2 regions of the Exiguobacterium sp. UBA3491 genome follow, and region 2 is predicted to be linked to the other one. Evidence: riboswitches for the same ligand, from Rfam matches in the RefSeq annotation. Region 2 holds a riboswitch; the other holds the start of a gene.
What was found. Region 2 has a riboswitch for S-adenosylmethionine ahead of B4F99_RS09540 (Na+/H+ antiporter NhaC family protein). Riboswitches for the same ligand answer to the same signal wherever they lie in the genome.
Positions count from the first base shown of each region.

Region 1: another riboswitch for S-adenosylmethionine. It lies ahead of metK (methionine adenosyltransferase); the one in region 2 lies ahead of B4F99_RS09540 (Na+/H+ antiporter NhaC family protein).

Region 1 is NZ_DFQK01000028.1:173,153-177,360, reverse strand. Features, by position in the region: gene B4F99_RS10695 (GNAT family N-acetyltransferase) at 1-118, opposite strand, end outside; gene metK (methionine adenosyltransferase) at 256-1,464, opposite strand; SAM riboswitch class I at 1,593-1,719, opposite strand; gene pckA (phosphoenolpyruvate carboxykinase (ATP)) at 1,954-3,522, shown strand; gene B4F99_RS10680 (EAL and HDOD domain-containing protein) at 3,549-4,208, opposite strand, start outside.
Region 2 is NZ_DFQK01000026.1:4,770-8,977, forward strand. Features, by position in the region: gene B4F99_RS09525 (histidine phosphatase family protein) at 1-89, opposite strand, end outside; gene B4F99_RS09530 (alpha/beta hydrolase) at 107-1,096, opposite strand; gene B4F99_RS09535 (metal ABC transporter solute-binding protein, Zn/Mn family) at 1,266-2,234, shown strand; SAM riboswitch class I at 2,304-2,408, shown strand; gene B4F99_RS09540 (Na+/H+ antiporter NhaC family protein) at 2,490-3,800, shown strand; gene B4F99_RS09545 (hypothetical protein) at 3,840-4,043, opposite strand; gene B4F99_RS09550 (aldo/keto reductase) at 4,203-4,208, shown strand, end outside.

The DNA of each region.
Region 1 (4,208 bases), on a different contig from region 2:
GCACGAAATGCGCTTTCGAACTTTCGGAATAGATTTCTTCATACGTATCCAACCAAGATGTGATAGCAATGTCATGAATACGTCCTGCATCAGCTGGAATAGCTTCGCGTATTTCCATAATCGGAACCCCCCTTTATACTCATACAAATCGACTCATGTACTTTTACCCTTTTCTAGAAAAAACATTCGTTTCCTGCAAAGTTCCGCGGAAACAAAAAAGCCCGAAAACCCAAGTAGGATTTCCGGACTTTTTGATTATGCGAAACGTTTTGCTTGTTCTTCAAGAACTGCTGCTTTATCTGTTTGCTCCCATGGAAGCTCAACATCTGTACGACCGAAGTGACCGTATGCAGCTGTTTGACGATAGATCGGACGACGGAGATCAAGCATGTTGATGATTCCAGCCGGACGAAGATCGAAGTTTTCAGCAACCAATTCGACGAGTTGTGCTTCAGGAAGTTTTCCTGTGCCGAATGTATCAACCGCGATTGATACTGGGTGTGCGACACCGATTGCGTAAGCGAGTTGAACTTCTGCTTTGTCTGCAAGACCTGCAGCAACGAGGTTCTTCGCGACGTAACGTGCTGCGTATGCAGCTGAACGGTCGACTTTTGTTGGATCTTTACCTGAGAATGCTCCACCGCCGTGGCGTGCGTATCCACCATACGTATCAACGATGATCTTACGACCAGTCAATCCAGCATCTCCTTGTGGTCCGCCAATGACGAAACGACCAGTTGGGTTGATGAAGAATTTCGTTGCTGCGTCGATGTATTCAGCCGGGATGACTGGTGTGATGACGTGTTCTTTTAAATCAGCTTGGATTTGCTCAAGCGTAACTTCTTCCGCATGTTGTGTCGAGATGACGATCGTATCGACACGAACCGGCTCGTTGTTCTCGTTGTATTCGACCGTGACTTGTGTTTTTCCGTCCGGACGAAGGTAGTCGAGTTGACCGTTTTTACGCACTTCTGCCAAACGGCGTGCGAGACGGTGCGAAAGCGAAATTGGAAGTGGCATGAGTTCTGGTGTTTCTTTCGTTGCGTAACCGAACATAAGACCTTGGTCTCCTGCACCGATTGCATCGATTTCTGCATCAGACATGCTACCTTCACGTGCTTCAAGCGCTTGGTCGACACCAAGAGCGATATCTGCTGATTGCTCATCGATCGATGTCAATACAGCACATGTATCCGCATCGAAACCGTATTTCGCGCGTGTGTAGCCGATTTCACGAATCGTTTCACGAACGACTTTTGGAATGTCGACGTAAGTGGATGTCGTGATCTCACCTGCAACGAGAACGAGACCTGTTGTAACAGAAGTTTCTGCCGCAACACGTGCGTTTGGATCCGCTGCAAGAATCGCATCGAGGATTGAATCCGAAATTTGGTCACAGATTTTATCTGGATGACCTTCAGTGACTGACTCCGACGTGAATAGTCGGCGATTAAGGTTTGTCATGTATGACCCTCCCAAAAAAGAATTTGACGGTGTACTCATTTCCCCTAGTTGAGTGGGACGGTAAAATGAAAAAAACCTTTCCAAGTCCAAAAAATGGTCAGGGAAAGGTTGTGCGTTCTTCCTTTACCCTCTTATCGTTCGAAGTGTTTACTTCGCTTCAGGAGAGCACCTTTTCCCTCATTAATATATGAATTAATGTAGGACGGTTGCCGGGTTTCTTCGGGCCTTGTTCCCTCCACCTGCTCAGAATAAGAGTATCCGTTACGAATTACATGATATAAAGTTGTACCTACTCTGTCAAGCAAGGTTTCAAATTCTAGTCGAAACTTTTTAAAAGAGATGTTAAACTATTAATGCTGAAAGCGTTTCCAGATAAATAGAAATCAGCACCAGAAAATGATTGCGCTCTCTTTAGTATGTCATATATAATAAATGTGTCATACTAAATTCAGTGAGCCAAAACCAACGTAGGGGAAAGGTGGGGTCAGGATGCCGATGACGGTCCTGAATATCGAAGAACTACTCAAGAAAGAGCATGTGTTCAAACAACTATCTGTTGCTGAACTTGTCGAACATGCGATTCGAAACGAAGAAGGTGTCCTTACTGAGAACGGCGCACTATCTGTAGAAACGGGGAAATTTACAGGTCGTTCACCAAAAGATAAGTTCATCGTCCGTGATTCTTCCTGCGAGTCTCACATTGATTGGGGTCATGTTAACCAACCGATGGATGGAGACAAATTTGAACAATTGTTACAAAAGGTTCTTCGTTACATGAACGAAGCCGATCAGCTCTACTACACAGAAGCTGCTGCTGGGGCAGATACGCACTTCACCCTTCCGGTTCGTGTGCTCACACAATACGCTTGGCATAACCTGTTTGCCAAACAACTCTTTTTACGCGAGTATCCTGAAGTGGCTGCCTTCGAACCGTTCACGGTCGTCTACGCGCCACATTTCAAAGCAGATCCTACCGTTGACGGAACGAATTCCGAGACATTCATCGCCATGTCGTTTGAACACCGGATCGTCTTGATCGGCGGAACCGAATATGCGGGCGAAATCAAAAAATCGATTTTTTCCGTCATGAACTACCTCTTACCACAAGAAAATGTCCTTTCGATGCACTGTTCAGCAAACGTCGGACACGAAGGCGACGTCGCCTTGTTCTTCGGTCTATCCGGTACTGGTAAGACCACCCTGTCAGCAGACGATAGCCGTCAATTGATCGGTGACGATGAGCATGGTTGGTCGCATGACGGCGTCTTCAACATTGAAGGTGGATGTTATGCGAAGACGGTCAATCTGTCACGCGAAAAAGAACCGCAAATTTTTGATGCGATCCGTTTCGGAACTGTCCTTGAAAACGTCGTGCTCGATGAATCTCGTCATCCTGATTACGATGACACATCGTTGACTGAAAATACACGTGCTGCTTATCCGATCACAGCGATCGATAACATCGCTGTCCCATCACGGGCTGGTCATCCGAAGACGATTGTCTTCTTGACGGCTGATGCGTATGGCGTCTTGCCTCCGATCAGTAAGTTGACGAAAGAACAAGCGATGTATCATTTCCTATCAGGTTATACATCAAAACTTGCTGGAACAGAGCGTGGTATCACGGAACCGGAAGCAACGTTCTCGACATGCTTCGGTTCACCATTTCTTCCACTGATACCTGAAAAGTATGCGACGATGCTCGGAGAACTGATTGATCGTCACGGTGTGACCGTTTATCTCGTCAACACAGGCTGGACAGGCGGTGCTTACGGGACAGGTAGTCGAATGAAGCTATCGTATACACGGACGATGGTCAACGCTGCCGTCAACGGAACACTTGCAACGATTCCAACAGAAGAGCACCCAATCTTCGGACTTCATATGCCACTTGAAGTTCCTGGTGTTCCAAGTGAATTACTCAATCCGGTACGCGTCTGGTCAAATCCTGACGAATACAACACACAAGCGCGTTCGCTTGCTGAGAAATTCCAACATAATTTCCTTCGTTTCGAAAGTGCGACGGATGCGATCAAGTCAGCAGGTCCATGTCTATAAAAAAAAGAGCCTCAGGGCTCTTTTTTTTATAGAATGGCATCTGTCTCTTCTTGAAGATGCATCTCTTTTTGCATAAGCCACTCCTGACTTTCCGTCAGTAACGCATATGCTCGCGGAAGTGATACACCTAACCGTTGACTGAGCAATTCGAACTGTTCGAAATCACCGCGATCTGCGCTGATCGCAAGCACTAGACAATCCCGGAACGGATGGTCTTTTCCTTGGAGGACAATCTTCAAGGATTCCTCGATTGGCAATTGATCGATGATGTCGTCAATATCAACGGACAATAACGCATCGATATGCGATAACAAGCCGATCATATAGGCACTCTCTTGTTGCAGCGTCCTTGTTTCTGTTGCAAACAACTCACAGAGCTTTGCGCAATGTAAGGAAGATCGCAGCAACTCATTCGACCATTCATAAGGACTTGCGAGCTTCATTTCACGTAAGACAATCAACGAAATCCAGCTTTTAAGTTGAGCAAAGCCAAGTAGTGAGATCGCTTGACGAACGGAACTAACCGTATTGCGTAATCCCACTCCCGGAGAATTGATCAGTTGTAATACCTGGATGCTGATATACGGATTGGCTTCGATCTCGTCAATGACTTCATCGTACTTCTCATCCGTATCAAGCCATTTCAGCATCTTTAACAACACCGGCAATTGTGGTGGGACAGCTTT
Region 2 (4,208 bases):
GCATTCAACGGGATATCTTCTCTTCCTTGGATTCGCTCATTTAAGTTCCAATCCGTCTGACCATGTCGCACTAAACAAATTTCAGTCATGTCTCTGTCTCCTTCATTCAAGAAATATGACTGATTGTATCATGTTTTTCATCGGGAAGTTGTCGCGGTGGCAATAACAACACCTGACAAGTGAAGCGTTCAATTCGTTCGAGAAGTCGTTCAATTTTCAATGGATTTTCGGTCTGTGCAAAACTAGCAAGTGAGTGGGTACCGTTCGGAAAAGAAAACAAACGGACATCAGCTCCGACATCGGCTCCTTTTTCAACGAAGTGAAGAGCTTGGGAAAACGGAACGATTGGATCTTTTTTGCCATGCAGGAGCATGATCGGTGGGGCGTCTGACGAGAGATGCGTCACAGGTGAAACGTGGGTCATGAGCTTGCGCCATTCTTCCCGTCCACCTTTATAAAACTTAATGTGAGCGATCCAGGTCTGAATGAAAGTAAACAATAAAAAATTCGTCGGTGGATATAAGGCAATGACACCACTAATCAATGGCATGTGTCGTTCATCTCGCTCACCAACGAAAGCAGATGGGGCAAGTGCCGTCGTCAGCATGAGTGCAGCTCCGGCTGAGTCTCCCCATACCATCATCCGTCCTCTTAAAATGCGAAGATCTTCTGCTTCTTTGTTCAAAAAGCATAAGGCATCCCGTACATCTTCGAGATTATCCGGAAAATAACTGCCTTCTTCAAACAGACGATAATCGATACTACAAACAGCAACCCCAAGTTCAAGCAGGCGATCAACGATCGGGCTAAAACAGAACAGATCCTCGCGCTCTCCACGAACGAATGCGCCACCGTGCGCGTAGATCGCGACCGGAAACGGTCCTTCCCCCGGCGGATAATAGAGATCGAGTTGTAAGGTACGGTCTCCCACTTGTTTGTAAGTGAGTGTCCGCGATGCGAGTTGTTTTTCTGTGATTGGCAAGGCGGGTTCAGTCCATCGAAGTAATGCACCGTAATTGTTCCAGATACTTGCTCCCGCAGCTGCCGTCGTTAGTAGTGCAGCTCCCCCCATTAGCCATGCAGTTTCACGTTTCACTTGATCACCTCCAAAAGACGTACCAATTCCTTCACTTTATTATCCTTTTACCCCGTTTTAAAAGAAGTCGAACGTCTCGGTATTCGTACTTGACGCTTCTCAAACGTTCCGCTATAGTGAAAAAGTCCAAATCGGAATAATTACGTTTTAATAACGGAGGTAACATATAATGAAAAAAATCATTCCTGCTTTAACGGTCGCATTCGCGAGCGCAAGTATCCTCGCAGCTTGTGGATCAAACACCGATTCATCGACTTCAGATGATAAAAAGACGGAAATCTATACATCGACGTTCGCAACAGCTGCCATTGCCCGTGAAATCGGTGGTAATCAAGTCAACGTCAAGATGATCGTCCCACCTGGAGCAGATCCGCACTCCTATGAACCGACGTCAAAGCAACTCACTGAGATTGCCAAAGGTGACCTTTTCCTTTTGACGGGTACGACACTTGAACCCTATTCAAAAAAAATCCAAGAGAGTCTAAAAGGCACGGACGTCCGGTTCATCGAGACGAGTAAGGATGGCACTTTGCTGGAATCGGATGCTACGCTTCACGCACATGAAGAAGAGGGACATACAGAAGATGAGCAGGCGCACGAAGAGGAAGGACACGATCATGGAAAATACGATCCACACGTCTGGCTTGATCCTGTCAACGCCAAAGCAATGGCACGTTCTATCACAGTCGCCTTATCAAAAGAAGTACCAAAAGACAAAGCAACATTCGAAAAAAACCTGAAAGCGTTCGATCAGCAGGCTGACGCACTCGATAAAGAGTTCAAGCAAGCCGTCGCTGACGGATCAAAAAAAGAACTTCTCGTCACACATGCAGCTTACGGTTACCTCGCCGAACGATATGGTTTCACGCAGCTTCCAATCGCCGGAATTTCCCCTTCCGATGAACCCTCACAAAAGCAACTGGCTGCTTTAGTGAAAGAAGCGCGGATGCATGATTTGAAATACGTCGCGTTCGAAGAAACGGTTTCACCAAAGGTTGCGCGTGTCATCCAAAAAGAAATCGGAGCTAAATCCGTGACGATCCATAACCTCGAGTCGGTGACGAAATCGCAGCAAAACAGCTCGTATTTTAAGTTGATGGAAGAAAACGTCCAGACGTTAGAACAGGCACTTCAGTAAAGTACAGTTGACACGCGTTACTCAATGCGGTACGGTAAGAAACGTGTTTTACAACAATTGAATGACTTCTTTTTATCGCGAGAAACGGAGGGACTGGCCCAATGATGTTTCGGCAGCGGACGATTTGATTCGTACTGTGCCAAATCCAGCAAGCGAAAGCTTGAGAGATAAGAAGAGCGTCTTTATTTCATAAAGACCTCCTTCTTTCTTGCGAAGGGGTCTTTTTTTGTATCTTTGAGAAACGAGGTGTCAACAATGAATGAAATGATCACGCCTAACAAATGGGCACTGCTTCCCCTCGTCGTATTTCTGGTCCTCTTCATCGGAGCCGGCATCTTCTATGACGACTTTTACAAATTCCCGATTCTTATCGCTGCTTTGATCGCGCTGATCTTTGCTGCAATCACGACGAAAGGATCGATTAATCAAACGGTTGAACGAATCGCAACCGGTGCCGGAAATCCCGATATCATGATTATGGTCTTCATCTTCTTATTAGCCGGTACGTTCTCTGGAACGGCAGAAGCAATCGGCGCCATTGATGCGACCGTCAATGCTGCCTTAACGTTCCTACCTCCGTCACTCCTGATGAGCGGTCTGTTCGTCATCGCTGCCTTCATCTCGATGGCAATGGGAACTTCGACTGGAACGATTGCTGCACTCGCACCGATCGCCTTCGGTATTCATGAAGCAACAGGCATCAACGTCGCAATCGCAGCAGCGTCAGTCGTTGGGGGTTCGATGTTCGGCGATAACTTGTCGTTCATCTCAGATACGACGATCGCTGCCGTTCGAACGCAAAAAACGAACATGCGTGATAAATTCCGGACGAACTTCATGATCGTTCTCCCGGCTGCCATCTTGACGGTCATCTTACTCGCATTCGTTTCTGGTTCTGGCGATGCGGTAACGGCTAAAGCATTCGAGTTCTACAAATTGATTCCATATCTCGCCGTCATCGTCCTTGCACTATTTGGTGTTAACGTCATCCTCGTTCTCGTCGGTGGTACATTGCTCACTGGCATCATCGGTATGATTGACGGTAGCTTCGGTTTAAGTGGGTTCGTCCTTTCGATGTCAAAAGGAATGATGGGCATGGCAGAGATTTCAATCTTGACGCTCCTCATGGGTGGTCTCGTCAGTTTGATTACGTTCAACGGTGGAATCGCCTACTTGAAGGAGACGTTGACGCGCAAGATTTCACAGCGTCGCGGTGCCGAATTCAGTATGGCGGCACTCGTCAGTGCAACGAACCTCGCAACGGCGAACAATACGATCTCGATTCTTGTCGCTGGACCACTCGCGGCTGAAATCGCCGATACGTATGAAATCGATCGCAAGAAATCAGCGAGTATTCTTGATATCTTCTCTTGTGGGATTCAAGGTATCATTCCGTATGGGGCACAACTCTTGATCGCAGCAGAGTTGACGAAGACGGCTTCACCGGAACTGATTCCGTATCTGTTCTATCCGTTCCTGCTCTTCGTCTGTGGATCGATTGCCATCATCTTTGGTTTCCCACGTCCGAAGAAATCAGTTGCTCAACAGGAAAAAATCTCTTCTTAACCAACGACAGGTCCGATCATGGTGATCGGACCTGTTTCATTATTTTTTCTGCTTCGCTTGTCGTTCTAAAATCAAATACGCGATTGCTGGAAGTGGAAACTGAAGGAGTCCCGCGCCTCCCCATACCCACGGGTTACGTCCTGATTTTCGTGCACTGAAAAATAGGCTAACTGCTTGCGTGACCAACAAGGCACTAATACTAAGCCAAGCTCCCTTTGATAGCTTTTTATTCTTTTGAGCCATCCTTTCTCCCCCTCTTTCTGACATACGGTCAGATGTGATGAATTCTCTTTTATTTTAACCCATTCTATTCCTCCATGAGCATGGAAACGGACGGTTTCGTTCGTTCGTGCTAAACTAAACGAGCAAATCTAAACTACGTTTTATGAGGAGGAGTAACACATGCAA